3 regions of the Pseudoalteromonas sp. CO109Y genome follow, and region 1 is predicted to be linked to each of the others. Evidence: predicted binding sites of a transcription regulator. Region 1 holds the regulator's gene; each other region holds the start of a gene.
The links. Region 1 encodes sigma-54, which starts transcription at its own class of promoters, with help from an activator protein. Its sites were predicted from a motif close to GTTGGCACGNNNNTNGNNT; they were not measured.

Region 1 (10,806 bases):
ACACTGCCGGCTAGGGCTGGGTCTATTTTCATTTTCTTAAGAATTAATGGAATGCTCGCACCCGCAATACCAGCGGCAACAAGATTCATAAACATTGCAAAGGCCAGTACTGCGCCGAGCTTAAAGTCCCACTGCCATAGGGCAACCACACCAGCAATTAATATCGACCAAATAATGCCATTCAGTGCGCCAATCGCTAACTCCTTAAGTAATAAGAAGCGTTGGTTGGTTTGGTTGATATGACCAACCGCTATACCACGAATAACCAGGGTTAAGGTCTGGCTACCCGCAACACCTCCCATTGAAGGTACGATACCATTGAGTACCGCTAAAATGGGTAAAATTGCTAAGGTGTTTTCGAAAAAGCTTGCCACAATTGCTGCTAACAATGCGGTTAATAAGTTAACCCCAAGCCAAATAGAGCGACGCTGCGAACTTTTCAGTACTGGCGCAAAGGTATCTTCTTCGTCGTCAAGACCTGCGAGGCTTAGCATGCTGTGCTCTGCATCTTCACGGATTACGTCAACGATATCATCGATGGTAATACGACCAAGCAAGTGAGCGTTATCATCCACGACAGGGGCTGAAATCCAATTGTGACGCTCGAACAGTTGCGCCACATCACTTTCATCCATAGAGATTAGGATTGACTCACAGTCTTCATCCATTAAATCACGAACAATTTTATCTGATGGGCTGGTCAGCAATGTTGTTAATGAAAGCGCACCTAAGAAGCAGTTATGCTTATCAACTACATATAAGTCATCGGTACCTTCTGGTAGCTCACCTCGTAAGCGTAAATAGCGCAGTACAACATCGAGGGTAACGTCAGGGCGAATGGTAACCGTATCGCTGTTCATCAAGGCACCGGCTGAGCGCTCTTGATAAGAAAGTGCTTGAGTAGCTCTCTCTCTATCTTGCGAGTCCATGGCGCTGACAACGTCTTGATATACGGTATCAGGAAGACTACGTAAAACCTCACCTAAGTCATCGTCGTCCATATCTTCAGTGGCAGCAGCAATGTGCTCAGGCTCCATCTGGGCAATAATGCCAAGACGTACATCTTCAGAGAGTTCTTCTAGAACATCACCACGGACATCTGGATCAACCAGCTGCCAAAGCATACGACGAATTTTATGGGGAGAAGATTCAAGTAAAAGGGCTGTATCACAAGGTGCCGTTTTGGCTAACATACCGCGCACTTGAACAAATTGACCACTATTGAGTGACTTGGTCACTTGTTTGAGTTGTTGTAGTGGGTAATCTTGTTCAAAGGCTTCTGGCATTGGCGTCCTTACAACTGAAAAAAGTTTAAATAGGCTAAGCAAATACAGCATAGTTGCTTTGTAGTGTATTTGCAGAGATATCGTCGCACTGCGATAAATTTATTAAGAGTTTTGTAATTTAGAAAAGCGAGCGATATAAAAGTAGGATATTTAAAGGGAATTTTAAATATCCGAATTAAGTTTACCGTAAACCTTGAAGTCTTAGCAAATGCTATTCTTGCTCGTGGAAGCGTTGTGCAATTAATTCGCCGATTGCCGTTAATGCTGCATCAGCGTCAGGACCTTCGCATACAACGCGAACTTCTTTACCCTGACTACTTTCAAGTAGCATTAATGCTAACACGCTGTCGCCTTCAGCTTCTTTATCATCTTGATAAAGCGTAATTTTGGCATCAAATTGCAATGCTAATTGCGCTAAAACAGTAGCAGCACGAGCATGTAAGCCAAGTTTGTTTTGAATTAAAAAGGTATCTTCAGCGTGCATTGTTGGTGCCTAATTAAATGTCTTGTTCGCGGTGGCGAATTTTTACATTAGCATGGCTTTTGGCAAAGCTCTCACCAATTGTTTGCGCTAAGTAAACAGAGCGATGTTGGCCACCGGTACAGCCAATAGCAATAGTCAGGTAACTGCGGTTATTGCGCTCTAAGTGCGGTAACCAAGTTTGCACAAAGGTTTGTATTTGCCACGTAAATTTTTGCACTATGTTGTGGCTAGCTAGGTAATCTTTGACTGGTTGGTCAAGGCCTGTTAGTGGCTTTAAATCAGGTTCCCAGTGTGGGTTAGGTAAAAAGCGTGCGTCAAAAACGTAGTCCGCTTCTTTTGGAATACCATGCTTAAAGCCAAACGACATAAAGGTAATAATTAGCTTTTTATCTTTTTTACCTAAAATCTTTTCGCGAATTGATTCTGCTAACTGATGAACACTCAGATCCGTGGTATCAATCATAAAGTCAGCGCGAGTGATCAACACATCAAGCAGGATTTTTTCTTGTTTAATGGCCAGATCAAGCGGCAAAGAATCAATAGATAGTGGATGCAAGCGGCGTGTTTCTGAAAAGCGCTTGATCAGAGTTTGGTCATCACTGTCTAAATAGAATAGTGTTGGGTTTGCGAAACCTGGCAGGTACTCAAGAATATCATTAAATTCTTGCTGCTCTTTCGGTAAGTTACGTACGTCGATACTGACCGCTATTTTATCGTAGTTATCAGACACACTACGTACGAGCGAAGGCAGTAAATTAACCGGAATATTATCAACGCAATAATAGCCTAAGTCTTCAAGTACTCGTAAAGCGACCGATTTACCTGAGCCTGAGCGACCGCTGATAATTATTAATTCCATTTATGCCTCTGCTGATATGACCTGAAACAGTTGCTGATCGGTAGTAGCACTACGCAGCTGTTTACAAAACTCTTTATCTTTAAGTCTATCAGCAATTGTTGATAAGGTCTTTAGGTGAAGCTGACAGTCACCATCTGGTACGATGAGTGCCACAAAAATATCAACTGGACGATTATCAATTGCATCAAAATTAATAGGGGATTCACTCACTATCACAAATGCATGAGGCTCATCTGCGCCGCTCATTCGGCCATGTGGAATAGCAATACCTCGGCCAATGCCGGTGCTGCCTAGTTTTTCTCGGTTGAGTAAAGCATCTAGGATATCTTGTTGCGATAAATGAGGAAGCTGCTGGTGGGCCAGTTCGCTGATATATTCAAGAATTCTTTTTTTGCTATTAAAAAGGACCGCAGCTTTGCTGCAGTCCTGGTTAGTAAGTGAACTTAGTTTCATAATTTAATGTCGAGCTAATTTCTCTTTGTGTTTAATGACTTGGCGATCAAGTTTATCGATCAGTGAGTCAATGGCTGCGTACATATCTTGATGTTCTGTTGAAGCGAATAATTCGCCTCCGTTTACATGTAAAGTTGCTTCTGCTTTTTGGCTTAATTTTTCTACATCTAGAATGACATGAACATTATTAATATGGTCAAAATGCCTTTCTAGTTTTGCAAACTTGGTGTTTACATAGTCTCTTAATGAATCTGTGATTTCTACATGACGACCAGTTAAATTTAGTTGCATAAGCATTTTTCCTTCTATGTAAAACGTCTAAATCAGACTCTTACGCTGATTAGACGGAGGTATTGCTAGAGACTCACGATATTTTGCAATTGTACGTCTAGCTACTTTAATTCCTTGCTCAGCCAATATATCTGCAATTTTGCTATCACTCAATGGTTTAGCTGAGTTTTCTGCAGCGACTAACTTCTTGATTAAAGCGCGTATTGCTGTAGAAGAACACTCACCACCATTTTCGGTGCTGACATGGCTTGAGAAGAAATATTTCAACTCAAAAATACCCCGTGGGGTATGCATATATTTTTGCGTTGTTACCCGTGAAATCGTCGATTCATGCATTTCGACCATTTCAGCAACATCATTTAGCACCATCGGCTTCATTGCCTCAGGGCCATGCTCAAAGAAAGCTTGTTGTTGTTGAACGATACAGTTGGTCACTTTTAATAGCGTATCGTTACGGCTTTCTAAGCTCTTAATAAACCACTTTGCTTCTTGTAAGTGAGAGCGAATAAATTGGCTGTCGCTACTTGATTTAACAGAGCGAGACATCGCCGCATATTGGCTGTTCACTCTAATCTTTGGCATACAATCTGGGTTTAACTCGACTACCCAGCGGCCTTTCACTTTTTTCACTGATACATCAGGTATAACGTACTCAGATTCTTCGCGTACTATGCTATCCGCAGGCTTAGGATTTAAGCTGTGAATAAGCGTCATCACTTCTTTAAGCTCATTTTCTTTAAGCTTAGTCTTTTTCATCAAAGTTCGATAGTCGCGACTCGCTAATAATTCGATATGCTCAGATAAAACCATTTTAGTTTCAGCTAAATATGGCGTATCGGCATCGAATTGGCGTAGCTGAATGCACAGGCATTCTTGTAAACTGCGCGCGCCAATACCCACAGGATCAAATAACTGAATTCTTTTTAAGACCGCTTCGACTTCATCAAGTTCGATTTCTTCTTCATCGTTATTTTGATTAAAGCTTTCGACGATATCTTCACAGCTTACCGTTAAAATACCTGAGTCATCGATAGCTTCTACAATTGCCACAGCAATCGCTTCATCAGTAGGGCTAAATGGCGTGAGTTGCAATTGCCACATCAGGTATTCGTGAAGGGTTTCGGTTGATGCTCCCTGATAGATAGATTCATCTTCAGGCATTGGCCCTGACGATGTTGAAGGGGCGGCACTCATGTACTCATCCCAGGTAACATCCATTGCTAAGTCATCGCTTACGGTGTCTTTATTGAGAGCATCACTACTTTCTTGCTCGTACTCGCTAGGTGCTTCTTCGGCAGACGCGCTGACTTGTACATCGTCAGATTCAGCTTTTTGCTCATTCTTGCCGGTGCTTTCTTCGTTGTAATCCGCTTCTTCCACTTCAAGTAGAGGATTACTATCAAGCGCTTCTTGAATTTCTTGCTGGAGATCCAATGTACTGAGCTGCAACAAACGAATAGCTTGTTGCAGTTGTGGAGTCATTGTAAGTTGCTGGCCCATGCGCAGCTGTAATGATTGCCTCATGTATCCCTAACAATCCTTTTTAAGTTATCGATACCTGTATAAACACAGTTATCGATTTATTGTCATTGTTATAAGTCTAGCAGATGCTCTAGTCGCTGGCGTAATGGTTACAGCCTGAATTGCTCGCCTAGATATACATCGCGTACAGTTTGGTCTGCTAATACGTGCTCAGGTGTGCCTGATGCAATTAGCTCCCCATGAGAAACAATGTAGGCTTTTTCACAAACATCAAGGGTTTCTCGAACATTATGGTCAGTAATTAGTACACCGATACCACGATTTTTTAGGTGCTCAATAATTTTCTTTATATCTAACACTGAAATTGGATCAACACCAGCAAAAGGCTCATCTAAAAGGATAAATTTAGGATTAGCGGCTAATGCGCGAGCAATTTCTACACGGCGTCGCTCACCACCTGACAGCGCCATACCTTGGCTGTCACGAATGTGTTGAATACTAAACTCATCAAGTAAGCTATTGAGTGTTTCTTCGCGGGTGGTTTTATTTAGATCTTTACGAGTTTCTAAAATGGCCATCAAGTTTTGGTAAACCGTCAACTTTCGAAAAATTGACGATTCTTGTGGCAGATAGCCAATACCTAAACGCGCACGGCTATGCATTGGTAAAAGGGTGATATCGTTATCATCAATACTGATTTTACCTTTGTCGCTAGGTACTAGGCCTACAATCATATAGAAGGTCGTTGTTTTACCTGCGCCATTTGGACCAAGCAAGCCAACAATACTGCCAGCTTCAACTTCAAGACCGACATTTTTAACCACTTGGCGGCCTTTGTAGCTTTTAGCTAAAAGCTCTGCTTTTAATGTGCTCATGGTTGGCCTTTATTATCTTTTTTATTTTCAACAGGCACTAAAATAGTGTGTACACGATCTGTTGAATTTTCGTCTTTTTCAGCACTGATCAGCTGCTGTGCCATATCATAGGTAATGCTTTTTGCTGTTACTTTTTGACCTGCTTGAGTAACTTCAGCTTCACCATTTAAGGTTAAGAAGCGTTTTGCAACATCATAACGTACTTCTTCTGCGCTAGCGCTCATTACGGTGCCATCAGCTTGCTTTTCTTCGAAGTAAGCAGGCTTACCTGTGGCAATAATCAACTCTACTGTACCTTCGGTGTCACCGCCGTGTGCTTCAAGGCGTTCAGCGGTAATACGACGATTACCATGCACGATCTCTACGTTACCTTCAAATATGCCAACGCCATCTTTTAGTTTACCTACTTGGCGATCTGAGCTAATGCTAATTTGAGCGCCAGTTTGCTCGGCAGCTGCGCCCGAAAAGGCAATCAATAAGCTTGGGATCAGGAGTAATTTCTTCAGTTTATTGGTCATAGTATATGGTTCGTGTATGGTTAGTTAACTCAACAATTTCGGTTTTTAAATCGGCTTTTAAGCCTTTACCGGTAATCTTTAAATTCGGTCCTGTTAGTGTCACAGGTTGCTTAGAAAACATGGTCATTTTATCAATGTCGACATTAATGTTTTCTGCTTTTATATCTTCGATCATGCCGTTATGGGTTAAGTTTTTAGCAACTACATCCCCTTCAAAAATCAGCTGATCGTTTTCGTACAATGTGGCTTCTTTGGCTTTTACTTGCCAAACCTGCTGGTCGCCATAAATAGTAAAAATAGGTTGCTCAAAAAAGGTAAACCCTAATTGTTGATACAACTCCATTTTAGCAGCAGCCACTTTATGACTAATTTTGCCTTGCTCGTCATACGCTGTTTGCTTTAACGCCACTGCGGTGTAATCAGGTGTTGCGATGATCTCGTCTTCACTAGTTATTGTGTCTGTTGATTGGTTAAAGTACGGGTACCATAACCACACCATGCAACAAACAAAAACAATACTCAGTAAAATACGGGCTATATTCATGCGCTGGTTCCATCGCTAGTTAACGGCTTACCGTTTTCTAACATGAGTAAATCAGTTAATTCACGCACAGCTCCAAAGCCACCTGGTAATAATGTGGTGTAATGAGCCAGCTTTTTAATCAGTGGGTGTGCGTCGTTTACAGCAACAGCAAACCCTACTTTTTCCATTACTGGTAAGTCTGGACCATCATCACCAATATAGGCAATTTGTTCATCGGTCAGCCCCAGTTTATCTTTTAACTCTTGATAAGCAATCAGCTTATCTTCTTGTCCCTGATAAATGTGCTGAACTGTTAGGCTAGTCATTCGCTGCTGAACTATTTGTGAATGGCGGCCAGTAATCACTGCCACTTCAAAGCCACTATTAATGAGCGCTTTAATACCAAAGCCATCTTTAGTATTAAATGCTTTAAGCTCTTCGCCATCATTACCTATATAAATTCGGCCATCAGAAAAAACGCCATCTATATCACAGATTAGCAATTTTACTTTTTGTGCGCGCTGACTCACATCAGGGCTAAGAGGCTGGTATAGCTCGGCGAATGTCATTGCTTAAAGAACTCCTGCTTTTAATAGGTCTTGCATATTAAGGGCACCAATTGGCGTATTACTTTGATCTACCACAATTAAACCATTGATACGTTTACGTTCCATAATATTTAAAGCTTCAGCTGCAAGCATATCAGGGCGAGCAGTTGTACATGAACGGGTCATTACTTGGCTAATTGCCGTATTATGGATATCGATGCGCTGCTCTAAAATACGGCGTAAGTCACCATCAGTGAATAATCCGGCTAACTTTTCATCTGCACCAATCACCGCGGTCATACCAAGGCCCTTGGCTGACATTTCGATTAGTGCGTCTTTAATGCTTTGGGTTTCGCTAACGATTGGCGTGGCGTCGCCTGCGTGCATCACATCATCTAATGTAAGCAATAAACGTTTACCTAAGCTGCCACCCGGGTGCGAAAGCGCAAAATCATCGGCTGTGAAACCACGGGTTTCAAGTAACGCAACCGCCATTGCATCACCCATCACCAAGGTTGCTGTGGTACTTGCAGTTGGGGCAAGGCCTAACGGGCATGCCTCTTGGCTTACTTTAATGCACACATGTACATCAGACAGTTTTGCCATGGTTGAGTCTGGGTTGCCAGTGAGTGAAATCATCTTTGCGCCAATACGCTTAATAACGGGGATAATACTAAGTACTTCGCTGGTCTCACCTGAGTTCGAAATACACATTACCACATCATCACGGGTGATCATGCCTAAATCACCATGGCTTGCTTCGCCAGGGTGAACAAAAAATGCCGGTGTGCCAGTACTTGCAAGGGTCGCCGCAATTTTATTACCAACGTGGCCAGACTTGCCCATACCAATCACAATAATACGACCTGTACATTGGAACATTAATTGGCAAGCGTTATCGAAATCTTGATTTATATATTGCTCAATTTCTTGTAAAGCTTGTGCTTCAATTTCGAGTACGCGCTTACCCTGCGCGATAAAGCTAGGTTGTGTCATTAATTATCCTACTTGGCTGAAAATATAGCCCTGATATGCAATAAATGCGACTAACAAGAAGCCACCTTCTACTCTATTGATACGACGAGCACCTTTAAAGTTCAATGACATGGCAATCAATACAACGGTTGCTGCAATCATGATAAGTGCATCGCGGTTTGCCGCAGAAGGGTCAATAACTGATGGGTTGATAATACCCGCAAGTGGTAATACGGCGAGTAAATTGAAAATGTTTGAGCCAACGATATTCCCAAGCGCTAAATCGTCTTCGTTTTTTAATACCCCTGCAATACAGGCTGCCAGCTCTGGTAAGCTGGTACCAATAGCAATAATGGTTAAGCCTATTACAAGGTCTGATAGACCAAAATATTTCGCAATATCAACGGCTGATTCAACTAAAAAGTGTGAACTAATGGGTAATAAAATCATGCCGATGACTAACCAAAATACGGCTGATTTAGTGCTTACATCGTTCGGAACGTCTTCACATGCTTCGCTGACAAATGGGTCATCTTGGTTTTTAGCACGCAGAGACACAATAACTAAGCCACCAATAAACACGGCAAAAGCAATCATCAAGGCAATGCCTTCAGCGAACGAAAAATAGTTATCTGAGAACACATACCAAGCAGCTACAGAGATTAACAGGACCAGCGGCATTTCACGTTTAAGTGTCATTGAAGATACTGAAAGAGGGCGTAGTAAAGCTGTGACACCAAGTACAAGTAAGATGTTAGTAATGTTAGAGCCGACCGCATTACCTACCGCAGTATCTGTTTTATCAGCAAGTGCTGCCGATGCAGATACCATCATTTCAGGGGCTGATGAGCCCATAGCAACAACGGTTAAACCAATGATTAGGGTGGGTATCCCCATATTTTTTGCGAGTGCAGCCGCCCCATAAACAAACCGATCGGCACTCCAAACGAGTGCAGCAAAACCAATAATTAAAATGACAAAAGAAGTCACCATTGTGATACGCCAACATTACTTATACAGATGACTGCAAATAGTAACAAAAGCGAACCTGAAAGTATAAGTAAAAGAATGGGCTGGCGAGCATAAAGCGTGCTTAGCAAGGAAACTAAATTTCAGGTGTCGTTAAGCTCTTTGCAGCTAGCTTTAGAATTTATTGATAGAAAATATTACAAAATTTTACGATTTGTTTTTTCCATCTTGACTAAAAAACCCTTAAAATGGCAAAACTAGTGAAAAACGTTATGGAGAGCGACTTGTCGCAATCAATAGTAGAAATCAAGGATGTAACCTTTTCACGGGGCGATAGAATCATATATAGAAATATGAGTTTTAACATTCCGAAAGGCAAGATTACCGCTATCATGGGACCAAGCGGCATTGGTAAAACCACCATGTTGCGCTTAATTGGCGGTCAGCTTAAACCTGATTCTGGTGACATTTTATTTGAAGGCAACAGCATTCCTGGCATGACTCGCAAGGAACTTTATGCTGCCCGCACCAAAATGAGTATGCTGTTTCAAAGTGGCGCTTTATTTACCGATATGTCAGTGTTTGACAATATCGCCTTTCCTTTGCGCGAACATACTCAACTCAGCGAAGATTTAATCCGACTTGTCGTTTTAATGAAATTACAAGCTGTCGGCTTACGTGGCGCACAAGACTTAATGCCGTCTGAGCTTTCTGGTGGTATGGCTCGCCGTGCTGCTTTAGCGCGTTCAATTGCTCTTGATCCAGAGCTTATCATGTACGATGAGCCATTTGCTGGCCAAGATCCTATCTCTATGGGTGTGTTAGTTAAGCTAATAAAATCACTGAATGAGGTGCTAGGTTTATCATCACTTATCGTGACCCATGATGTAACAGAGGTGATGAGCATTGCTGATCATGTGATCATCATTGCTGATCAAGGGGTGATAGGCGAAGGTTCACCAGAGCAAATGCAAAACCATGAATCTGAGCTTGTGCAACAGTTCTTAAATGGTTTATCGGATGGCCCTGTACCATTCCATTTCCCAGCTCCTGCGTATGATGATGAATTACTAGGAGTGCATAATGCTTGATCTATTCCAGAAGTTAGGTCACAAAACATTAGGGCGCTTTGCCGCGCTTGGCCGTTCAACTCAGATGCTGTTTGGTGCACTCGTTAATGTGCCGAACTTCAAAAAAGGCACGCCTTTACTTGTTCGCCAATTATATATGGTGGGCTCGCAATCTCTTTTAATCATTATGGTGTCAGGCTTATTCATCGGTATGGTGCTCGCCCTGCAGGGTTACACCGTATTAGTAGGCTATGGTGCTGAAGATAGCTTAGGGCCTTTAGTGGCATTGAGCTTATTACGTGAGTTAGGCCCTGTAGTAACAGCGTTACTGTTTGCAGGCCGCGCGGGCAGTGCACTTACTGCTGAAATTGGTTTAATGAAAGCAACCGAGCAATTATCAAGTTTAGAAATGATGGCGATTGATCCACTTAAACGCATTATTGCACCGCGTTTTTGGGCTGGTTTTATCAGTA
Region 2 (10,806 bases), on a different contig from region 1:
TGATATCCCGAGTGAGAGGAATAATGACCAGTGAAGCTTTAAGTCATAAGCTGTCAGTTTTAAGTTGAACAGTGTTGTTTGTTGGTCAGGCATAGGTTGATCAAATGGCGTTGTATATAAGACGCGCCAAGCAAGCGTGACGCCTACGGTGTAGGCGTGAAATTTATTTCGCGCGAAAATAATTGCACAAAGAGAAGTGAATGAGAAAAGAATGAGGAAGTGATAATAATATTTTTGTTATCTCTAAAGCGAAGCACCTCATATCCTCTTTGTGCGATTAGATGTCTTTGATGTGGGTGTGAAGTTTAGTGAGCTATCAGCTTTCAGGCGTCAGTTTTGAGCCGAGCGGTGTTGTTTGTTGGTCAGGCATAGGTTGATGGAATGGCGTTGCATATAAGACGCGCCAAGCAAGCGTGACGCCTACGGTGTAGGATGCGTTTTAGCGCCGAACAGCTTTACTTTATTCACGGCTAAAGCCGTTCCCACGTTTGATGTAGGCGTGAAATTTATTTCGCGCGATGGTTGCGTGTTGTGTGGTGTTTAAGATGCGCCAAGCAAGCGTGACGCCTACGGTGTAGGGTGCGTTTTAGCGCCGAACAGCTTTACTTTATTCACGGCTAAAGCCGTTCCCACGTTTGATGTAGGCGTGAAATTTATTTCGCGCGTTATCTTATTATATTGCGCGATGTAAAACTGTGGCTACGATAACTAGCACCTAGCACCTAGCACCTAGCACCTAGCACCTAGCACCTCGCAACTTTTACTGCACCTTATTCATTTCTTTCCAACTGGCTTTTAGGCTGTTGGCAAAGCTGATGAACTTTTCTTTCATGGTACGTTTAACTGAAATCTCGACTGAGCCTAGCCATACATTACCTTCAATAGTGATGGTTGGGCCTTGGCCTTTATTTAAGGCTACAGATTTATTCTCTACACTGCCAATTACACTAAACAATTTAGATACCACATTTACATGTTCTGGTACGTAGATTTCGTCGTTTCCTAAAATGCAGTTCACGTAAATGGTGACATGCTGATGTTGGAAAATTGCTTCGCTAAAGTCGAGTTCGATTGAACCTAGGCAGTTTGTTAGGTGAATTTCTTTTGGTACTACCCATTGGCCGCTGCGCTCATTTGAACCCAAAATACTACGAAGCTGCAGGCTTTCGTTGTCGCTGCTGTGGCTATAGTGAGGTTTAAATTGCGCATGCTTATGCGATTTGTAGTCAATATCTGCTTTTAGCTCTAAATCTGCAACTAGTTCAACCAGTACTTCGTTGCTAGTGGCTGCCATTGCCTGGTCTAGTCGGCGTTCAAATGCTTCGGCTGAAATAACAGCATGACTGTAGTTATAAATGAGTTGATCAATGACTTCTTCTCTTACTTGATCGATTGGGCGATCTTCAAGTTTAACGGCCATGGTAGTTTCCTGTTGTGATTTTAAAGGTGATTTTTTAGTTATTAATTACGAAGCAAGCCTTAGGCCAAAGTTTATTTTTATATAAATCAATGGTTTGTGTTTTTTGCTAATAAACAACTTCGTTAAATTAACCACAGATTAATAAAATCAGCAACTAAGTGGCCATTTTTGCAACATCGTGAACTTCTTACCGAGCAGCTTGTAAATCTTTACCTAAATGAATATAAATAGTCGCTGAATAGGTGTTTAACTCACTGAAAATAAACAAATAAATAGTTGGCATTATAGTCGCATTAGTAAAAGTGTCTTTAATCAAAAGGAGAAAGATTATGAACACTTTTAACAAATCTATGATTGCCGCTTTAGTAATTGGTGCAACTAGCATGTCAGCTCAGGCAAGCAGCTGGGAAAATGAAAGTAAAGATGCTTGGATTGATGGTAAGGCAGAAACTGTGCTTCTTATGAACACAAACCTTAACAACTTTGACATCAACACTGATGTAACGAATGGCAAGGTTGTACTTACAGGTAAAGTTGATAGCGAATTAGATAAAGAGCTTGCTGAAGAGCTAGTTCTTAGCCTAGACGGTGTTAGCTCTGTTGATAACAAACTAACTGTTGTTAAAAACATGAAAGCTAAGCACATGAAATCAGACAAAGCTGATTCAGCAGAAAGCGACTTAACCGACGCAAAAATCAGTACTGTGATCACGACACGTTATTTATTTAACTCAGAAGTAGGTGGTACAGACATCGATGTTGATACTGACATGGGTGTGGTAACACTAAAAGGTACTGTTGAGTCTGATGCAGAAAAGCAATTAGCGGTAAGCATTGCTGAAAATGCTGAAGATGTTCGCAAAGTAATCGATGAATTAACGATTGTTGCTGAATAATAGCAAGCCCTATATAGCCCAGCTTTGGCTGGGCTTATCTTTTTCAAGGAGTGAGTCATGGATTTAATACGTATTATTTTATCGGTTTTAATTCCACCTCTCGGCGTATTTTTACAGGTAGGTTTAGGTGCGCAGTTCTGGATTAATATTCTTTTAACCTTATTAGGGTACATTCCAGGTTTGATTCATGCTGTGTATATCATCGCTAAGCGATAATCACCGCATTAATCTACAAGGATGGGTAATGGAGCACAGCAAGGAAGGGCTGTAGGAGTAACGGACGATAAACCGCAAGGAGTTTACAGTATGGATAATGTAACTACGCACAAAGGACAACAAGGAAGTAACAAGGCGTTATGGAGTAGCGCACAATGGCAACGCTTTATGGATAAAGTGAATGGAGATGATAGCAAGGAATAAGCTTAGGCAGGAGCCAAACAGGATGAAGCTAGCGTAAGGAGGAGACTATATGGAACAAGTACAAACGCAACCAATACAAGGATTGACCGACAAAGGAGTTGCTTTATGGAACAAGCAACAGTGGCACGAATTTATGGAACACGCGAAAGCGGTTGCGCCACGACTAACAGGGAAGGCTGACGATAAAAACCCGATGTCATCTTCAGGTGACATCGGGTTTTTAACTACTTCAGCAATTTATCTTTATAACTTAAATTGATTCACCGTCTTATTTAAAGCGGCTGCCAATTCATTCAAATCACGTGCTTCATCCGCCAATTCATGGGCATGATCCGCAGTGCTATTCACTAAGTGATTAATCGCTGCCAAGCTATTGTTAATATCTTCTGCAACCACAGTTTGCTGCTCTGTCGAAGTCGCAATTTGATGACTTTGATCTTGCACATTTGTCACAGATTGCGCGATATCTTGTAGAGCTTGCAATACAATTTGTGTTTGCTCAACTGAGCCTTCAGCACGCTCTTGACCTTGTTGCATCATAGTCGATGCTTGTTGGGCAATTTGCTGTAAACGGCTAATCATGTTGCGAATATCATCTGTTGATTCTTGCGTTCTGCTTGCCAGTGAACGAACTTCATCAGCAACAACAGCGAAGCCTCGACCTTGCTCGCCAGCACGGGCTGCTTCTATCGCCGCGTTTAGTGCGAGTAAGTTGGTTTGCTCTGCTATTGAGTTGATAACATCAACTACCGCGCCAATGTTGCCACTTTCTTGCTCAAGACCCGCAACCACTTTAGACGCTTCACCAATATGGCTTGCAAGAGCGGTCATGACTGACTGAGCTTGAGTAGAGCGTTTCGTACCGTCAACGGTGATGGTTTGCACTTCTTCAGCGGCATTATTAGTGTGCTGGGCATTGCGCGAGATTTCCATCACTGTAGACGCCATTTCGGTTACAGCCGCACTCACACTGTCAACTTGTTGCTTCTCTTGCTGAATTTCATCGTTGGTTTTTTGCGATACAATTTTCAACTGGCTCGCAGCTTGGCTAAGTTGTTCGGCCTGCGCAGCCGTATTTAGCATCATTGCACGAAGTTTATCGATGAAGGTATTCATGTGATGAGCAAGTTGGCCCACTTCATCATTACTCTTGATTTCGATTTTCTGTGTTAAATCGCCATCACCTGATGCGATATCACGCATAATGTAAGTCAGTTTAGTCAGCGGCTTGGTGATCATTTGCGTGGCCCAGAAGATCATCGCAATGATAATCGCAAGAATGATGATCACTGAGGTTGTGGTTGTCATCACTGCATCATTTACTGGCTCATCAATCATACTTGTTGGAATTAAAATACCCACGTACCAATCAAGGTAAGGGGTTTCTAGCTCAAGGCGGTTGTATACAACGTAATATTGCTCACCTTTGAAAGTAACAAAGCTGCTGCCATCTTTTTGGCTTTTCATCGCGCGGTTTAATTCGCTAAAGCCTGATGTGTCGCTAAATTGTTTTTCGAGGGCATCTAAGCCTTCTTTGCCATTCGGACCTTCGTCAGTCACAGATAGCTTGTGGCCAGTGCGCTTAGATAAGTGCACAACCTTTTGATTGCCATCAAGCAAGAAACCAAAGCCTTGGCCATTAAAGCGAATTTCTTCAACCATGTCGTTGATATTATTTAGCTGTAAATCAACACCACCGAAGCCTATTAGTTTGTTTTGTTTATAAACAGGCTGTTGTACAACTGCAGAGGCATTACCCGTGGTTAAATCCACAGAAATAGGACCAACATAAAGTTTGTTGATCTTTAAGGCATCTTGCCACCAACCACGTTTGTAAGCGTAGTAAGGTTGGCCATTATAATGAGTGGTACGCTCGTTTTCTTTGAAGTACTCACCTGTTGTTGCAGATGCAAAGAAGGCAGATAAGATGTTGTCATCGTTGCCACTGATACGCACAAAATCTTGATTAACGCTGTCGTATCCAGGCTGGTTATCAAGGCTTTGGTCACGTTTAGTCCAGTTGTCGAACCAATTCACTAAATGCGGATTTGTCACGAAGGTTTGTACTACTTTACCGTATTTGGCAAAGTAACCTTGCATTGAAAGTCGCTCACTCTGTAAATAGCTGTCGGCTTCGCGTTGAATAGCTTGGCGCGATAGTTCAGCAATATGGCTAACAAAAAAACTAGACGCGATGATCAGTAGTACACTTATCGTCCCGCCGATGAGTAGTAATATTTTTTTACGTAAAGAGAGGTTATTTAACATAGGTGCACGTGTTTTTATTATCGGGTAGAGTTACCTATCTAATCATATTTGCACCCAAATCGCTACACTGCAAAGCGATGGTTATTAATAAAATATTACATAATACATAAGGTAAGTTACTAAATGACTGTTAGTGATAACAAAATGGTAGTGTTAGGCGCAGGCTGGCTCGGCCAAGCTCTTTGTATTAAGGCAAAAGAATTAGCATGGCAAGTGCAAGGCACACACCGTAGTCGCGAACACGAACATCATTTTCAGCGTCAGTTTGCGTTTGCTGGCGATGAACTTGTACATGATGTATCGCTTGAAGAGGCATGGTGGGTGTGTGCAATTCCACCGCGTAGTCGCAGCTCAGAAAGTAATTATTTAGCCACTTTGCAAGCAGGGCTTGAGCTTGCCAAGCAGCTAAAGTGTAAAGGCTTTATTTTATGTTCTTCGACAGGTGTTTACCCTGCTGATAATGGTCATTACGATGAGAGCACAGCAATTAATTGCCAATCAGCGCGCCAGCAACTGCTATTTGATGCTGAGCAGTTAGTGCTAAATGCCGGTGGTAAAGTATTACGTTTAGCGGGCCTTGTTGGTCCTGGGCGCGACCCAGGTAAGTTTGTTGCAGGTAAAGAGCTGTCTAGCTCAAGTCAGCAAGTGGTAAATATGGTACAGCAGCAAGATGTGATAGCGGCGATTTTTTCTGTAATTGGAAACTGGTCAAGCGCGAGCAGCATTTATAATGTGGTTAATCCGGCGCATCCAACAAAAGTAGATTATTACCAGCAAAAATGTGCTGAGCAGGGTAATCAGCCACCGACATTTACTAGCCATGATAAAGGTGAGCGCCTCATTGATGGCTCGGCGATTGAGTCACTGAATTTTCGTTATCAAGCGCCTATTTAGCTACTTTTTAAAAGTTAGGTGGCCGCCCAGTCGGTATTTACTGCCCGGTGAGACTAAGCGCGCAAAGCTTACAATGCCTTGCGATGACCAAGTTCGGCGGATCACTTGTAAGCATGGCTCTTCGTTGTACAGGTTGAGCCATTCACACATTTCTTGATTGGGCATGATTGCTTCGACCGTATGGCGAGCCTCAGTGAGCGGGGCGTTCTGCGATAAGTATTCGTGGGGTGTTAGGCTGTGAAAATCTTGTTGTAAGTAGTCTTTAGCAAGAGCAGGGTTCACAAAACGCTCCTCAACTTGCAGAGGTTGCTCGTTCTCATTGTGCACAATCACACTTCGATAAACATGGCTGTCGACCTCGACACCCAAAGCAATCGCGATGGGGGCAATAGCGCTGATTGATTCCATCACTAAAATCGTACAACTGTAATTGCTGTTGCGTGCTTTAACTTCATCGGCAATGTTTTTGATTTCTAGTAACGAAGATTGTGATTTGAAACTGGCAACAAAAGTACCTTGGCCTTGGCTGCGGGTTAAGATACCTGCATCGGTTAACTCACTGAGCGCGCGCCTAGCTGTCATACGGCTAACTTGAAATTGACTGGTGAGTTCGTTTTCTGAAGGGACACGGTCGTTTTCTTGCCATTCTCCCGATTGAATATTTTCCAGAATGAATTCTTTTATTTGCGCAAACTTAGGGACGCTCATTATGAAAAGTTTATTTATAAGTTAACAGTGTGTTACAAGGTGACATAATTTTCTTGTATATACAAGATGAGTTGATAAACTTTAAGCAAATTTAAATTTAGGCTCATACTGAGCCTTTAGCAAGCATCAAGATAGGTGAAAAATGCACACAACCAACAATGATCAAGCGCTCTGGGATTTACTGATCACAGATGCCAATATCGCCACAATGGATCCTGCTGTTGATGCACCCTACGGCGCCATTGAAAATGCAGCGATTGCCGTTAAAGATGGCAAAATTGCCTGGTTAGGTGCACAAACCGATTTACCTAAATTTGACGCGTTAGAAACGCCAACTGTATCTGCAAAAGGGCAGTGGTTAACACCTGGGTTAATTGATTGTCACACTCACTTAGTGTTTGCCGGTAGCCGCGCAGAAGAATTCGAGCAGCGTTTGCAAGGTGTTAGCTACGAACAAATCGCTGCAAACGGTGGCGGTATTGCAAGCACCGTACGTGCAACTCGCGAAGCCGACCACGAAACACTGTTTGTTAGTGCTAAAGAGCGCTTAAATGTGCTATACGCAGAAGGCGTGACGACTGTCGAGGTTAAATCTGGCTATGGTCTTGATTGCGAAAACGAAATTAAACTTCTCGAAGTGGCTCGTTTACTCGGCGAGAACCACCCGGTTGATGTTAAAACCACGTTTTTAGGTGCTCATGCATTACCGCCTGAATATGAAGGCCGTAGCGATGAGTACATTGATTTAGTGTGCGGTGAGATGCTTGACCGTGTTGTTGAAGCTGGTTTAGCTGATGCGGTTGATGCTTTTTGTGAAAACGTTGGCTTTAGCAACGAGCAAACTCGCCGTGTGTTTGAAGCGGCTAAAAAGCACAATTTACCGGTTAAGTTGCACGCTGAGCAGTTATCTAATCAACATGGCGCAGAGCTCGTTGCAGAATTTAATGGCTTATCGGCAGATCATATTGAACACTTAGATGAAGCAGGCATTCAAGCAATGGCCAAAGCGGGCACTGCAGCGGTATTGTTACCAGGTGCATTTTACTTTTTACGCGAAACAAAATACCCACCGATCGAACTACTCCAGCAGTACCAAGTTCCGATCGCCATTTCAACTGACTTCAACCCTGGAACTTCACCATTATGTTCATTGCACTTAATGATGAATATGGCGTGCACTATTTTCCGTATGACACCAGAGCAAGCATTAGCTGGCGTAACACGAAACGCCGCGGGTGCGTTAGGTCTTGACGATCGTGGTGTGTTAAAAGTGGGGGCTCGTGCTGATATTGCTCATTGGCAAATATCCCACCCAGCACAATTAAGTTACCAATTCGGCGTAAATAAACTGTTAAATCTGTGGATTTTGGGTAGACTTAGTTAGATAAGTTTTATTACGCAGTTTGGATTACATGTCATTGATTTTTAGTTTAGCGAGTAGTAGCACGCAACTCGTAAATTTAACAAGTGATGTAGTGCCAGTGTTTTTAGCTGGTAGCGTTTTTATGGCAATGATCTGTGCCCTATGCGTAACCCAAAACCCTATTTTAAGACTAAGCCTAGTCGTTAATGGCGTACTAGGTTTAGCTATTTTAAGCTTAGGATTACCTTGGCTGGTGATCTTACTTGCTTTAGCTTTATGTTTTCATTTATGGCAAGCATTTCGCACCACTAATTGGCTTGCCATAATATTGAGTGTCTCTGCCGCAATTTCGTTTGCGGTTTTATACTCTGCCCACCTATTGCTCGACACAGCCCTATATTGGCTTGTTTTCTCGGTAGTTATTTTATCTGTTTCAGGCTTTTTTAATTACGAAGAGCCCGAAGAAGATGAGCAGGTTGAAGTAGAACCGCTCCATAACGATGATTTAGATGCCGCTCCACTGACTGGCTTACCTGATCGTAATGCACTTAGAAATAGCTTTGTTTCATGGACCCAAGAGCACTCAGCAAACTGCGCACTAGTGATGATCCGCCTTGAAGGCTTTAACGATGTTAACCAGCATATTGGTCGTGACTTTGGTGATTTATTATTAGCGCAATCGGCCACACGTATTAAACAGCAACTCAGTGTTGATGCTGTACTGAGTATGACAAGTAACACCGCAAATACAGAAAAATTAGCGCATTTAGGGGGCTTAAACTTTGCGTTTATTTGCTCACTCGAAGAGCAAAAACACCTTCATGAGCAGCTGATCAGCCAAATTAGGCAAGTCACATTAAAGCCATTCAACGTTGCTAATTGTACGATTGAAGTAAAAGTGCGCGCCAGTTACGTGAACTGTGACGAACCAGAATACAGCTTCGAAAACTTAATTTCATTTGCCAACCTTGCCCTTGATTCAAACCCTGAGCGAGAAATTGTGCCTTATCATCCGCAAATGATGATCGAGCAATTAGAGCAACAAGCACGTCTACGCGAATTAGCTCACTTAGATTTTGCCAGCGAACTTGAGCTTTATTTTCAGCCAGTTATTCGTAACAGCGACGAGAAAATTGAGTTTTTAGAATTGCTGCTACGTTGGCAGCATCCAAAACAAGGCATTCTTTCGGCTAACAAATTTATTGATGATATTCGTGTCGCTGGCCTAAGTTACCCTGTGGCAGCGTATGTTATTGAGCGTGCTGCAGAGCTTGCTATGGCACTGCGTATGGAAGGTATTGAACTGCCTCTTAGTATTAACGTGTTTGGCCCAGAAATGCTGCACGAAGAGTTTATTGAATTTGTTGACCGCATAATGACTGAGCACCGCTTAGAACCGGGTGATTTAATCATTGAATGTCCACTCGATTTATTTATGGGCTTAGATGACCAAGGTAAAGCCATGGTAGCAAGGCTAAATAGCATTGGTATAAAGCTGTGTATCGATGGTTTTGGTGACACGCCTATTTGGCTTGCTAAGCTGCCTAATCTTAATGTTGAGTATATTAAAGTAGCAGCATCGTTGACCGCTGATTTTGCCCATCAAAGCCAAGTTCGTAGCCTAGTCTCTGGCATGGTGGATATGCATAATCAAAATAATGCCAAGGTGATTTGTGAAGGGGTAGAAACCCTAGAGCAACTTAAATTTGTTAAGTCGTTGAACACCTACGCCGCCCAGGGCTATTACTTTAATTACCCGCTTAGCAGCGTAGGCATGATGTCGTGGTTAAAACAGTGGCGGTTAGAGCATCAGGGGTAAGTTAAAGTCGTCAGCTATCAGATTGAAAGTTAGCGAGCAGTTTGACTTGTTACATCGCGTTTTATCTCGAATCTTGCTGCCAATTTAAGGGTCGTACAGGTAGGCGTGAAACTTGTTTCGCGCGTCTGACCGCTGAAGGCTGAGAGCTGACCGCTTCTATGTGTTGGTATCGCTTAGTTCGTCCCGACCTCACAAAAATCAGTCGTTACACGCTTCTTTCTAACTTGCCTCTCTCGCCTGCAAATACGCATTCACTAGGGCGGTGATTATTTGGCCTGCGTCGTTCATACCTGCTTCTAAACCAACTGGGTGTTGTGATGGGGCGCCTTCGCATAAATGAAGGTAGCGAGCCGTTGTTTGGCTGGCAGCTAAATGCACAAAGTGTTCGGCATCACTTACACTAAAGCCACAGTTGGTGTATGCACTAACCGGCATTAGTGAGATGCTGTCTAGGTCGACTTCGACTCCAAGCGGTGCATTATCAAACTGCGCTAATGCGTGTTGACACGCTGAAGATAGATCAACTTTGCGACGTACTTGAATGTCTTGGTAACTATCAAACGTGAAGTTTGCGCTTGTCAGGGCATCCATAATCGCTTGGTTATTTTTAAATTCGTGTAAACCCATCACATGATAATCAGCAAGGTGGTTTTCACTGTAAGCATATCTAAAACCATTACCGCTATGACGGCCTTCACACTCTCTGAAGTCAGCATGAGGGTCTAAGTTGATAGCGTTGACTGGTTTGCCATGTTGCTTACTAAGGGCGCGTAAAATACCTAAGCAGTTGTTATGGCCGCCACCGATTACAATTGGCTCAAGGCCAGCTGCAAAAATCATTGCAAGCACTTGCTCAACGCGGGTGTCTATATCAGCGCATAATTCACGTAGTTTGGCTAAGTCGGCGTCGTTTTTATTATCAAGGTCAGCAGCTTGTTGGTTTAAGTCATCAAGGGCCACTTCGCCAAGTAGCAACACACGCTCGTGATTTAAAAACTGGTTATGCGTTTGGTTTAAA
Region 3 (10,806 bases), on a different contig from region 1:
CAATAAAATCGTTGCTGTGAAGTATTGCTGAAGATCAAAACGCGACAAAGAGTGCGTTAAAACCGCTTTTAAAGTGTGAAGCTTAAGGAAGGTTTTGTAGGTTAAGCTTATTAAATAAGCTTAACCTACAAAAATTATAAGTAATCAAATAATGAGAGGTTAGCCAAACGGCCAAATGTTGCCTGTGCAGCTTGAAGTGATGTTTCCTGTTTGGTGAGTTCAGTAATCGCTTCAGCCATATCAAGCTCAACAAGCTCAGCTTTTGCAGCTTTATTGCTAGTATCTAAGTCACCGTTTGATTGTTCAATTTTCTTGGCTGTATTTAAGCGACCACCCAAACCGGCCTGAACAAGTGAAACCTGATTTTTGGCATTATCGAGTTGTACAATGGCATCAGCTAAAACTTGATCAAACTCTTCTTGAGTTAAATCAGGATTGGTTAGCCCTGCAATCAGATCGTCCAAAGTATTTAACGCATTCTCTTTTTGTGGTGCTTCAAGGTCAACATCAACTTGGCCGTTAGCCACAGGATCAATGGTAACCTTCATCCCCTTATAAATAATTTTGCCGTCTTCAAAGCTGCCACTATCAATCGTTACACCAGCTTGCTGCACAACAAATGTATTAGGTGTGCCTGTGGTAGTAATAAAGCTTAGTGTATTGGCATTTGCGGCTGCGGCAGGATCAGCGTTGTAATTTGCCTGATGGAATTTATCGAAATCAGCTTGCTCAGTAACATAAATTTTTGAGCTTGTAATACCGCCGGACACAGTGCCGTCGTTTGATGCCACATTTAGTCGAGCATTTACTTTTTCGAATGTATCAAAACCATTGTCACTTGATTTGATTTCTACACCTTCAGCCACTTTGATCTTGTGTTGCCCCTGATCGCCGCCATATTCATAGCGACCAGACGTACTATTGTAGCTATAAGATGGGGTATTATCTTGGTAACCCGAAAAGATAAATTTACCGTCTTCGGTCTTTGCATTCATCAAATCAAGTACCGTACTTTGTAATGCTTTAACTTCTTCAGCAATACCTTCACGGTCGATATCACTATAGGCACCGTTACCAGCTTGAATCGATAACGTATAGGCGGACTCAAGTGCGCCTTTAATATTTTGCAGCACACTTTCTTCTGTCGTTAGGCGGCTATTCAGCATAGTAATGTTTTTTGTGAACTGTTCATTACCCTGAATGCGATCTGTATAAAGTAACGCGCGAGCCGTTGCGGAAGGATCGTCAGCAGCAGTTAATACACGCTTTTGGGTATTAACCTGCTCTTGCGCTTTGTTTACATTTTGTTGTGAGTTAAGAATAGAATTAAGGTTATTCTTATACATCATGTTATTTGAAATACGCATAATTACCTCGCCGCACTTAATAAGGTGTCAAAAATAGTACGTGCTGTTGAAAGTACCTGTGCTGATGCAGCATACGATTGTTGAAAGCGCAGTAAATTTGCCGCTTCTTCATCAAGGTTTACACCTGATAGTGATTCATACCAAGCTTCAGACTGATCAGCCAATGCTGTAAAGGCCGCGCCATTCGTTTGGGCTTGACTAGTCACTACACCAATATCAGTGACAATGCCAGAATAGGCTTGATTAAACGTTTTATGATTATCGGCTGTACTACTTGCTTCAACATTTTGACGCACTAGCTCACCATTTTGTAAATCGGCCAATAGCAAACCATTACGGTTATCATCAAATCCACCAGTGTTAAACTCTACTGTGAAGGTGTCACCTGTTGCAGGTGATCCTTCAATATTGAAGTCAAATCCGTAGGTATCATATGGCGCCCCTGCTTGAGCAAGAATATTTTCAGCAGGTGGTGTAATGGTAAAGGTCGATGTACCGTTACCATCTGTAATTTGATACTCGTTAGCATTCGCCGTTTTCACTAACGTGATATCGCCATTCGCCAAACTCGGTGGAGGACCCACGGTAATACCCGTTGAGTTGTCAATATCGGACACTGTGCCAGCAGAAATACTTGCATCACTGGTATTATTGATATCGTTCGCAGTTCGAATAGGTGATGCTAACGCTAAATCTTCAGGACGTTCAGTTGCAAGCTCTAAGCTAGTTGCAGCCTGAGAGTTCAACTTAACCATAAATTGGTCACCAGTATTTGCAGCTCCTGATACGTTGAGTTGTAAACCAAACGCTTCACCACCCGTAATAGTTGATGAGTCAATCACACCGGCAGTCACATTCGCTGTAGATGCGGTGCCAATAGGCTCACCTTTATTATCGATTGCCTGAATCTCAACAGTGGTTGCACTGGTATAAGTAACGATAAAGTCACTTGCTGGCAATTCGCTGCCTTTACCAGGTTCAAGGGTTGCCGTCATTGTTGATGTGCCCGTATTGGCTTGATAACCAAACGCATCTACCGTTGGAATAGCAAAAATATCGCCGCCAATTTCACCATTAGCGTCCATACCTAAGCTATTTTGTTGGTTAAAGGCATCGGCTAATGCTAAGCCCATTTGACCAAGTTGGTTTTGCGCTGGCACTAAAATATCGTCACGAAATGCCAGTAAGCCACCAATTTTGCCTTTCAATTTACTCACATCAACTTCAAGCGGCACGGCTTTGCCACCGTTTACATCAAGTTTTAATTCTTTAAAGTTCGGATCAGGATCGCCACTGAATGAAAACAGATTAAATGTGCCACTTTGCATGACAAGTGCTTGACCAGAGCCTAAATACACTTGTTTCTCGCCGTTATTACCATCGAGTGTTTCAATATCAATCAGCTCAGATAAGTCACGAATTGCTTTATCACGTTCATTATATAAACCACTTGATACTGACTCACGATCAGTACCATGAACCGAAGCAATCTTGGTATTTAAATCACTGATATTTTGGATCAGGTTATTTGCTTCATCTGAAAAGATTTCTAGCTGCTCATTTACTACTGCTTTTTGGTCAACCACAATGCTCGATAATCTGTCCATTTGATCAATCAAATTTTGTGCATCCGTCATGACCAGTGAACGAGCTACTGTTGATGACGGTTGGTTTAAGCTTTCTTGTACATTGTTAAAAAACGAATTTACGCTCGTTGATAAGCTGTTTGACTCTTCTGAAAACAAGCTATCTACACGGCTTGCTTCAGTTACAAACTGATCAAAGAACGCTTTATTAGAGGTATCTCTATTTAATTGCTTTTGTGCAAATTCATTTAGTAAGCGATACGTTTCACCACGGCCGACTTGGTTATCGATCATGGTTGTGAACTCAGTACGCTCACGCACATAGCCCTCGGTATTAACGTTGGCGATGTTTTTACTGGTGGTTTGTAAAAGCTCAGAGTTAGCTCTTACACCGGCATTTGCTATGTCATATAAGCTAAATGACATGAGGGTCTACTCCTTAACGTACCAATGAAGCAGCGACGCTTTGAAGCTCAACGCGCTTCAATACCTGCTTAATTTTATCGGCATAATTTGGATCTGTTGCATAGCCTGCTTTTTGTAACGAATCTAAAAAGGCAGCAGGTTCTGCGGTATTATTAAGTGCTTCTTGATAACGTGGGTTTTCATTTAAAAAATCCACAAAGTCGTTCACACTGTCTTTAATCGATTGATAAGAGCGAAAACTTGCTTGCTTTTTAACTGGCACACCTTGTTCAAACTCAAGCGTGACTTTGCTTGCTTTATCACCTTGCCAGCTCCTATCCGATTTAATATTGAATAAGTTGTTACTACTTGTGCCATCAGCTTTACTGATGATGTGTTTACCCCAGCCCGTTTCAAGTGCTGCTTGAGCAACCATCACAGCTGGGTTTAAGCCAATTTTCTCAGCAGCATTTTTAGCGTGCTCCCAAACAGAGCTAATGAAAGATTCAGCATCTTCAAAGCGATTTTCTGATTGCTCGTTCGCTGATGTATCCTCGACAGTTTGTGGTTTAGCCTTAGCCTCAGTAGTGCTATCAACAGCACCGCTTGCGCGTTTATCACTAGCAAAGTCAGCCGTCGTTCTAAGTACAGAACCTGGTGTAAACTCTTTACCGTCTGGCGAGAGTTGCTGAACAATCAAGTCAGCTAGACCCAGCGAACCATTTGATGAAAGCTCAACCGACATTTGTTGGTCATGCATCTCTTCAAAAAATTTAACGCCGCTTGAATTAAATGGGCTGTCTTTATCTTCAAACGCTTCATTTGCTTTACGCATACTTTTAAGCAGCATCTGAGTGAAGATAGATTCAAATTGTGCCGCCGCTTTTTTCAGCGCCTCTTTAGACGCATCGCTAGAGGCATCACTTTTTAAAGCATTTTGACGTAACGAGTCTAAGTTGCCTAAATCAAAAAAGTTTTGCTTGTCGAGATGATTAGTATCCATCAGCTTTTTGACACAATAGTTAATAATGAAATTTAAAATGCAAAAATTGCGCCAATAAAAAACTTTATAAATGAATGGCTAATAACTGATACAGGAATGGAGTAACTTCAGAGCCAAGATTTTGGCTGATGTTTATACACTGAACGATTAAGGTATAGAAACAAAAAACGCGCTCGAAAGCGCGTTTTAATTTAAATGATAACCAGTTGCCCGTTTATCGCCCCCGCTTCTTTTAAAGCTTCAAGGATTGCCATTAAATCACCCGGTGCGGCCCCAACTTCATTGATTGCACGCACGAGATCATCAAGATTAACACCTGGATTAAATACAAAAGCACGAGAATCATCTTCGTTCACATCAATAATACTTTGATTGGTAACGGTAGTTTCACCATCACTTAAAGCATTTGGCTGTGACACATTTTGCTGCTCAGCAATGGTGACCGTTAAACCACCATGTGTAATCGCCGCAGGCTGTAGCTTCACGTTTTTGCCAATCACTATTGTGCCTGTGCGAGAGTTCACAATAATTTTTGCTGCTGTGTCTGCTGGCTTAAACTCTAAGTTTTCAAGTGTCGACAAATAAGCAACACGTTGAGAAGCATCTCGCGGTGCTAACACTCGTACTGAAGCTGCATCGATTGCCTGAGCACTGTCAGGACCCACTAAATCATTAATAGTTTGCTCTAAGCGTTTAGCCGTTGTGAAATCAGGACGATTTAAATTAAAGGTAATGTAGTCACCTTGCATAAACGGGCTCTTAATAGCACGCTCTACAATGGCACCGTTTGGAATACGGCCCACTGTGGGTGTGTTAATAATTACACGGCTACCGTCTGCCCCTTCAGCACCTAGACCTCCTACAACTAAGCTGCCTTGTGCAATTGCATAAGTATTGCCATCAACCCCTTTCAGGAAGGTTTGTAATAAGGTACCGCCACGTAAACTACCCGCACTACCGATAGACGAAACCGTAATATCAATGGTTTGACCGGGTTTTCTAAATGCCGGTAACTCTGCATGCACAGCCACAGCTGCAACATTTTTAATCTTAGGTTTTAAGCTATCAGGTAAGGTAATACCAAAACCATTCAGCATGGCTTTAAAGCTTTGTTGAGTAAATCGGCTTTGTTCACCTGTGCCAGGCAAACCGACAACCAAACCATAACCCACTAATTGGTTTGCGCGCACGCCCTCAACCATAGATACATCTTTGACTCGCTCAGCCTGTGCAGAAAACTGCAGGCTAATTAAGCAAAGAGCGATGATGTATTTAAACCCATTCATGACTTTATTCCTCTAAAATGGGAAAAGCGAACTACTAAAGAAACGAGACAGCCAACCTGCACTTTGTGTTTCTTGAATTTGCCCTTTACCTGAGTATTGAATTCGCGCATTAGCAATACGGTTTGATGTGACCGTGTTATCTGCTTGAACATCTTCAGGACGAACTAAGCCTTCAAGGCGAATAAATTCTTCACCGGTATTCAAAGTGAGCCATTTTTCACCGCGAATAACCAAGTTTCCATTAGGTAAAACACGCATCACATTGACAGAAATATCACCAAATAAGCTGTTTGATTGATTAGACTTTGAATCACCTTTAAACGATGCCCCAGAACCAATACCAAACTGTATGCTATCACCACCAATATTCACCGGATTACCGCCAAGGCCTATAACAGGGTCTAAACTGGCGTCCGTTTCTTTATCGGTTTCGGTTTTAGCGGCTTTGGTGGCTTGCGTTGACTCTTGCAATTTAACCGTAATGATATCGCCAGCACGCAGTGCCTTTTTATCTGAGTACAAGTCATCTGCTGAATAACTATCAAACAACGAACCCGTTGGTACCATCGGCTCTGTTGTTGGCTCAGGGTACATAGGCGCATAGTAAGGGTCATCCTGAACCACATGATGATTTTGCGTTGTCATACAACCACCCAGCATTAATGCTGCCGATGTGACTAAGATAATATTACGCATGCTGCCTCCTACCCATTAAAGCTGTTGATTGATGTAACTAAGCATTTCATCAACCGCTGAAATCACTTTTGAATTCATTTCATAAATTCGTTGTGTTTCGATCAAGTTAACAAGCTCTTCAGTTACATTCACATTAGACGTTTCTAGAGAACCTTGAACCACCGTACCTAAACCATCGATACCTGGGTTACCTTGCACAGGCGCACCACTCACAGCGGTTTCGGTGTATAAGTTTTGTCCCATAGGCTCAAGACCCGATGGATTAATAAAATCACTAATCGTTAGCTGACCAATGACCACGTTGTCTGCTTGCCCTGAAATACGCACTGACACTTCACCATCTTGTGAAACAGTGATTGATTGCGCATCGTCTGGAACATTCATTTCCGGCTGTAAAGGAAAACCTGCGCCCGACGTTACAATGCGGCCATCTTCGTCAGTCGTGAATTGACCGTTACGCGAATAGGCAATGTTGCCATCTGGCAATTGCACTTCAAAAAAACCTGGTCCTGAAATCATCCAGTCCAATGAATTTTCAGTGGTAAGCATGTTACCTTGTGAAAAGTTCTTTTGGTTAGCTACCACTTTGGCACCGGCACCAAGCATTAAACCCGATGGCATTTCAGTGTCTTGAGATGAACGACCACCTGGTTGATTGATGTTTTGATATAGTAAATCTTCAAATACGGCGCGGCTTTTTTTATAGCCTACCGTGCTGGCATTCGCGAGATTATTTGAGATCACCGAAATATCGGTTTGCTGGGCGTCAAGCCCGGTTTTACTGATCCATAATGCAGGATTCATAACTCTACCCTCTCAGTCATCTTAAACAATGCGTAACAGCTGATCTTGACGCTCGTCGAGCTCTTCGGCTGTTTTCATTAATTTAACTTGTAATTCAAATTGGCGTTGATTGCTGATCATGTCGACCATTTCATGCACTGGGTTTACGTTCGACATTTCAAGCGTACCCGACAGTACTTTTACGTTTGGTGAAATATCACAAAAACCACAAAGGTCATTGACCAACATGTCTTCTTTTGGTCGAAATAAACCGTCATTACCTTTTTCAAGCTGAGTGTTATCAGCCTCAATCACTTTTAAGCGATCAACCACTTCCAAAAAGTTTGCTGGCGCTCCTTGTGGGCGAACCTGAATAGCACCGTCTTCACTAAACTCAACTTTCTCGATAGGTAATGGCAAAATGATTGGACCACCTTCGCCAATTACTTGACGGCCATGGCTAGTGATCAACGCGCCATCTGGAGTAATGTTTAATGTGCCAGTTTTGGTGTACGCCTCATTGCCTGATGCATCTTGTACACTCAACCAACCACGGTCACTCATCGCGATATCAAGCTCGCGGCCAGTTTCAACAAAACCACCCGATTCCATATTAGATCCAGGGCGTTCTTGCATTGCAAACACCCTAGATGGCAGACCTTCACCGAAGGCTTGCATAGAGCGAGCTTGTGCAAAATCAGCTTTAAAGCCAGTGGTGTTAGCATTAGCAAGGTTGTTGGCCTTGAGTTCAAGACCTCGCAAACTTTGTTTAGCACCCGACATGGCAATGTAGACCATTTTGTCCATAACATTGACTCACTAAAAATACGATAACTAAGAAATGCAATAAAAGTGCCAAAGTAAAATTGACGCTAAAATAGAAGAGAAAAATGAATAATTAGAATGAAAAAAGGCTGCCAATAGAGGGAGCAGCCTTCGTGTCGGATTAAGCTTAGAGCCGTTAAAATTAACGGATCTGTAGGATGTTTTGCTGTAGTGTTGAGTTAACCTCAAGCGCACGTGAATTTGCTTGGAAGTTACGCTGCGCACTAATCAAGTCAACAAGTTCGTTAGTTAGGTTTACGTTTGATTGTTCAAGCGCAGATGAGTTAATTGAACCCAAGGTACCTGAACCTGGTTCGCCAGCAATAGGCTCACCTGACGTTAAACTCTTCTTCCAAGAAGTATCACCCACTTGTTGTAAACCCTGTGAGTTCGAAAAGCGTACCATGGCAACTTGACCTAAGAATGAAGTGTCACCATTACTGTATGAAGCAACAATTTTACCGTCAGAACCGATATCGATACCTGATAGACGACCTACAGTCGCACCATCTTGTTCCAGTGCTTTTACTTCAAAGTTACTAGCATATTGAGTAGGTACTTTATTCGCTGTTGCCGCTTCATCACGCCAGTTCATCGTTACATCATCAGGGAAACTAGCACCATTAGATAGTAAGTCAGATAAACCTGTCGCAGCGCCTGCGCCATTTGGTAAAGTTAATGGGTTAAATGATGCATCAGTATTAGCAACACCATCCGTGTTAAGTGGTAAACCACTTGAATCAAATTGGAATGTAGTTAGTGGTGTATAAGGCGTTGTTGTTTGCTCTACACCACTTGCATCAAATGGTTTTTCATCCAGTGTGGCGTATACTTGCCACTCATTGTCATTACCTGTCACAGCTGCATCAGTTTTAACGAAGAAGAACTGTAAAATATGTGGCTCACCTAATGAATCATACACAGTTGTTGATGTTGAACTATTATATGTAGCACTTGATTCAGGATCAAACGGTGTCACTGTTGGCGCAGAGGCACGTGAATCAAGGTTAAATGATGAATAAACATTCGTGGTTGCACGCGGTGAACCTGATGCATCAGGAATTTGTAACGCTGAAGATGTACTTAAGCTAACAGAAGTGGTATCACCGGTTGCTTCATCAACAGGGAAACCTTGTAAGTAGTTACCGCTTGCATCAACAATGAAGTTATCCTGGTTTAGTTTAAACGCACCTGCACGAGTATATGTGAAGTCTTGCGCGCCTAGGTCATTCGCCATTGCGAAATAACCTTCACCAGTGATCGCTAAGTCAAGAGAGTTATTTGTGAAAGATAACGAGCCTTGGTGGAATTGCTGTGCCACCATTGTCGTTCTTACACCGTCACCATTTTTTGTTTTACCAGAACTAAATACTGATGATGCGTATACATCAGCGAACTCTGCACGAGACTCTTTAAAGCCCGTAGTATTAACGTTAGCAATATTATTTGCTGTAACGTCTAAATCTTTTTGCGCGGCTGCTAAGCCTGTTAATGCTATATTGAAGCTCATAACTCACCTCTAACCTATCTCTTAGCCTAAGCTAACCCAAACCTTTTTTTACTTATGCGATTTCAGCTATATCAGTTAGCCTAACCGCACCCTCTTTTGTATTTACGATAATGCCGCTTGCGCCATTAATATTGACACTTTCAATATTCTTAAAGGTCGCCATTGGCATACTGCTGTAGTCTCCATTTACAAAGCCTTCAGCACTGATGTCATATTCACCTTCAGGTAGCACATTGCCATCATTGTCTTTACCATCCCATTCAAAACGAAGTGCACCCGCTGACTGAGAACCTAATTCAATGGTACGCACTAACTGGCCTGATGAATCCGTTATTCTTAGCGTTAAAGATTCAACAGCGGTTTCTGCAACCACCGACCCTTTAGCTAGATTTTCGCCATCAAAATCAATGGTGTCAGACTCAAGTAACGCTTGCTTACCAACGAGCGTTGAAGCCTGTAACGCAGAGTTAGATGTCATTGATGCAGTCAGTGATTCAAACTTCTCATTTAAGTTTGAAATACCCTCAGCCATAGTGAAATTCGTCATCTGCGCAATCATTTGATCGTTGTCAGCAGGCTTGCTTGGGTCTTGAAACGACAACTGTTGTGTTAAAAGTGAGAAGAAGTCTTCTTGCGTTAAAGTATCATCTTTCTCTTCTGTTTTATTTTGATTGTCTTGCCAACGTAAATTATCTAAATACGTTGATGACGCACTGCTGATGTCGTTACTCATAACTTATCCTCGGTTACCGCTGCCCAAGCAACAGTGTTTTACTTAACATTTGCTTAGCTGCATCAGCAACTTGCACATTTGTTTGGTAAGAGCGAGAGGCTGAAATCATATTTGCCATTTCTTCTACAACATTAACGTTAGGTTTGTAGATATAACCATTTTCATCCGCACTTGGGTGGTTCGGGTTATATTCAATTTGTAGAGGTTTATCACTCTCTACAATGCCTAACACTTTAACGCCAACAGAAGAGCCCTGAGGATTGCTTTGTGATGCTGACGCTTTAGTCAACTCTGCAGCAAAAACAGGGTGGCGCGCTCGATATGTCTGATCTTGGCTAGAACTAATCGTATTCGCATTCGAGATATTACTGGCAGTAGTATTTAAGCGAACATTTTGCGCGCTCATACCGGTTGCTGAAATATCAAAAACATTATACAAACTCATGATTAAGCTCCTTGACTACCGAGGGCTTTTTTAAGGCCTTTAATTTTACTACTCATAAATTGCAGGCTTGCCTGATACTCTAATGAGTTCTGTACATACAAGTTTCGTTCCACTTGTATATCGACTGAGTTACCATCACCTGTATCTGCTTGATTTGGCGTACGAAA

Region 2: a site for sigma-54 is predicted at 1,696-1,714, ahead of EXT43_RS14140 (BON domain-containing protein). Genes of this name have one in related genera too.
Region 3: a site for sigma-54 is predicted at 4,399-4,417, ahead of flgJ (flagellar assembly peptidoglycan hydrolase FlgJ). Genes of this name have one in related genera too.

What each region holds. Positions count from the first base shown of each region.
Region 1 is NZ_SGPD01000006.1:14,115-24,920, forward strand. It holds gene mgtE (magnesium transporter) at 1-1,286, opposite strand, end outside; gene EXT43_RS01010 (HPr family phosphocarrier protein) at 1,498-1,770, opposite strand; gene rapZ (RNase adapter RapZ) at 1,784-2,629, opposite strand; gene ptsN (PTS IIA-like nitrogen regulatory protein PtsN) at 2,630-3,082, opposite strand; gene hpf (ribosome hibernation promoting factor) at 3,086-3,373, opposite strand; gene EXT43_RS01030 (RNA polymerase factor sigma-54) at 3,401-4,897, opposite strand; gene lptB (LPS export ABC transporter ATP-binding protein) at 5,005-5,730, opposite strand; gene lptA (lipopolysaccharide transport periplasmic protein LptA) at 5,727-6,248, opposite strand; gene lptC (LPS export ABC transporter periplasmic protein LptC) at 6,238-6,792, opposite strand; gene kdsC (3-deoxy-manno-octulosonate-8-phosphatase KdsC) at 6,789-7,340, opposite strand; gene EXT43_RS01055 (KpsF/GutQ family sugar-phosphate isomerase) at 7,344-8,315, opposite strand; gene EXT43_RS01060 (calcium/sodium antiporter) at 8,319-9,287, opposite strand; gene EXT43_RS01065 (ATP-binding cassette domain-containing protein) at 9,536-10,354, shown strand; gene mlaE (lipid asymmetry maintenance ABC transporter permease subunit MlaE) at 10,347-10,806, shown strand, end outside.
Region 2 is NZ_SGPD01000037.1:6,196-17,001, forward strand. It holds gene EXT43_RS14130 (VOC family protein) at 1-34, shown strand, start outside; gene EXT43_RS14135 (LiaF domain-containing protein) at 761-1,420, opposite strand; gene EXT43_RS14140 (BON domain-containing protein) at 1,750-2,316, shown strand; gene EXT43_RS14145 (YqaE/Pmp3 family membrane protein) at 2,374-2,532, shown strand; gene EXT43_RS14150 (hypothetical protein) at 2,786-2,995, shown strand; gene EXT43_RS14155 (methyl-accepting chemotaxis protein) at 2,980-5,004, opposite strand; gene EXT43_RS14160 (NADP-binding protein) at 5,128-5,898, shown strand; gene hutC (histidine utilization repressor) at 5,899-6,606, opposite strand; gene hutI (imidazolonepropionase) at 6,749-7,990, shown strand; gene EXT43_RS14175 (GGDEF domain-containing phosphodiesterase) at 8,112-9,788, shown strand; gene EXT43_RS14180 (formimidoylglutamase) at 10,008-10,806, opposite strand, start outside.
Region 3 is NZ_SGPD01000017.1:104,719-115,524, reverse strand. It holds gene flgL (flagellar hook-associated protein FlgL) at 135-1,367, opposite strand; gene flgK (flagellar hook-associated protein FlgK) at 1,370-3,379, opposite strand; gene flgJ (flagellar assembly peptidoglycan hydrolase FlgJ) at 3,393-4,361, opposite strand; gene EXT43_RS06690 (flagellar basal body P-ring protein FlgI) at 4,553-5,647, opposite strand; gene flgH (flagellar basal body L-ring protein FlgH) at 5,660-6,343, opposite strand; gene flgG (flagellar basal-body rod protein FlgG) at 6,359-7,147, opposite strand; gene EXT43_RS06675 (flagellar basal body rod protein FlgF) at 7,169-7,933, opposite strand; gene flgE (flagellar hook protein FlgE) at 8,094-9,461, opposite strand; gene EXT43_RS06665 (flagellar hook assembly protein FlgD) at 9,514-10,194, opposite strand; gene flgC (flagellar basal body rod protein FlgC) at 10,208-10,639, opposite strand; gene flgB (flagellar basal body rod protein FlgB) at 10,642-10,806, opposite strand, start outside.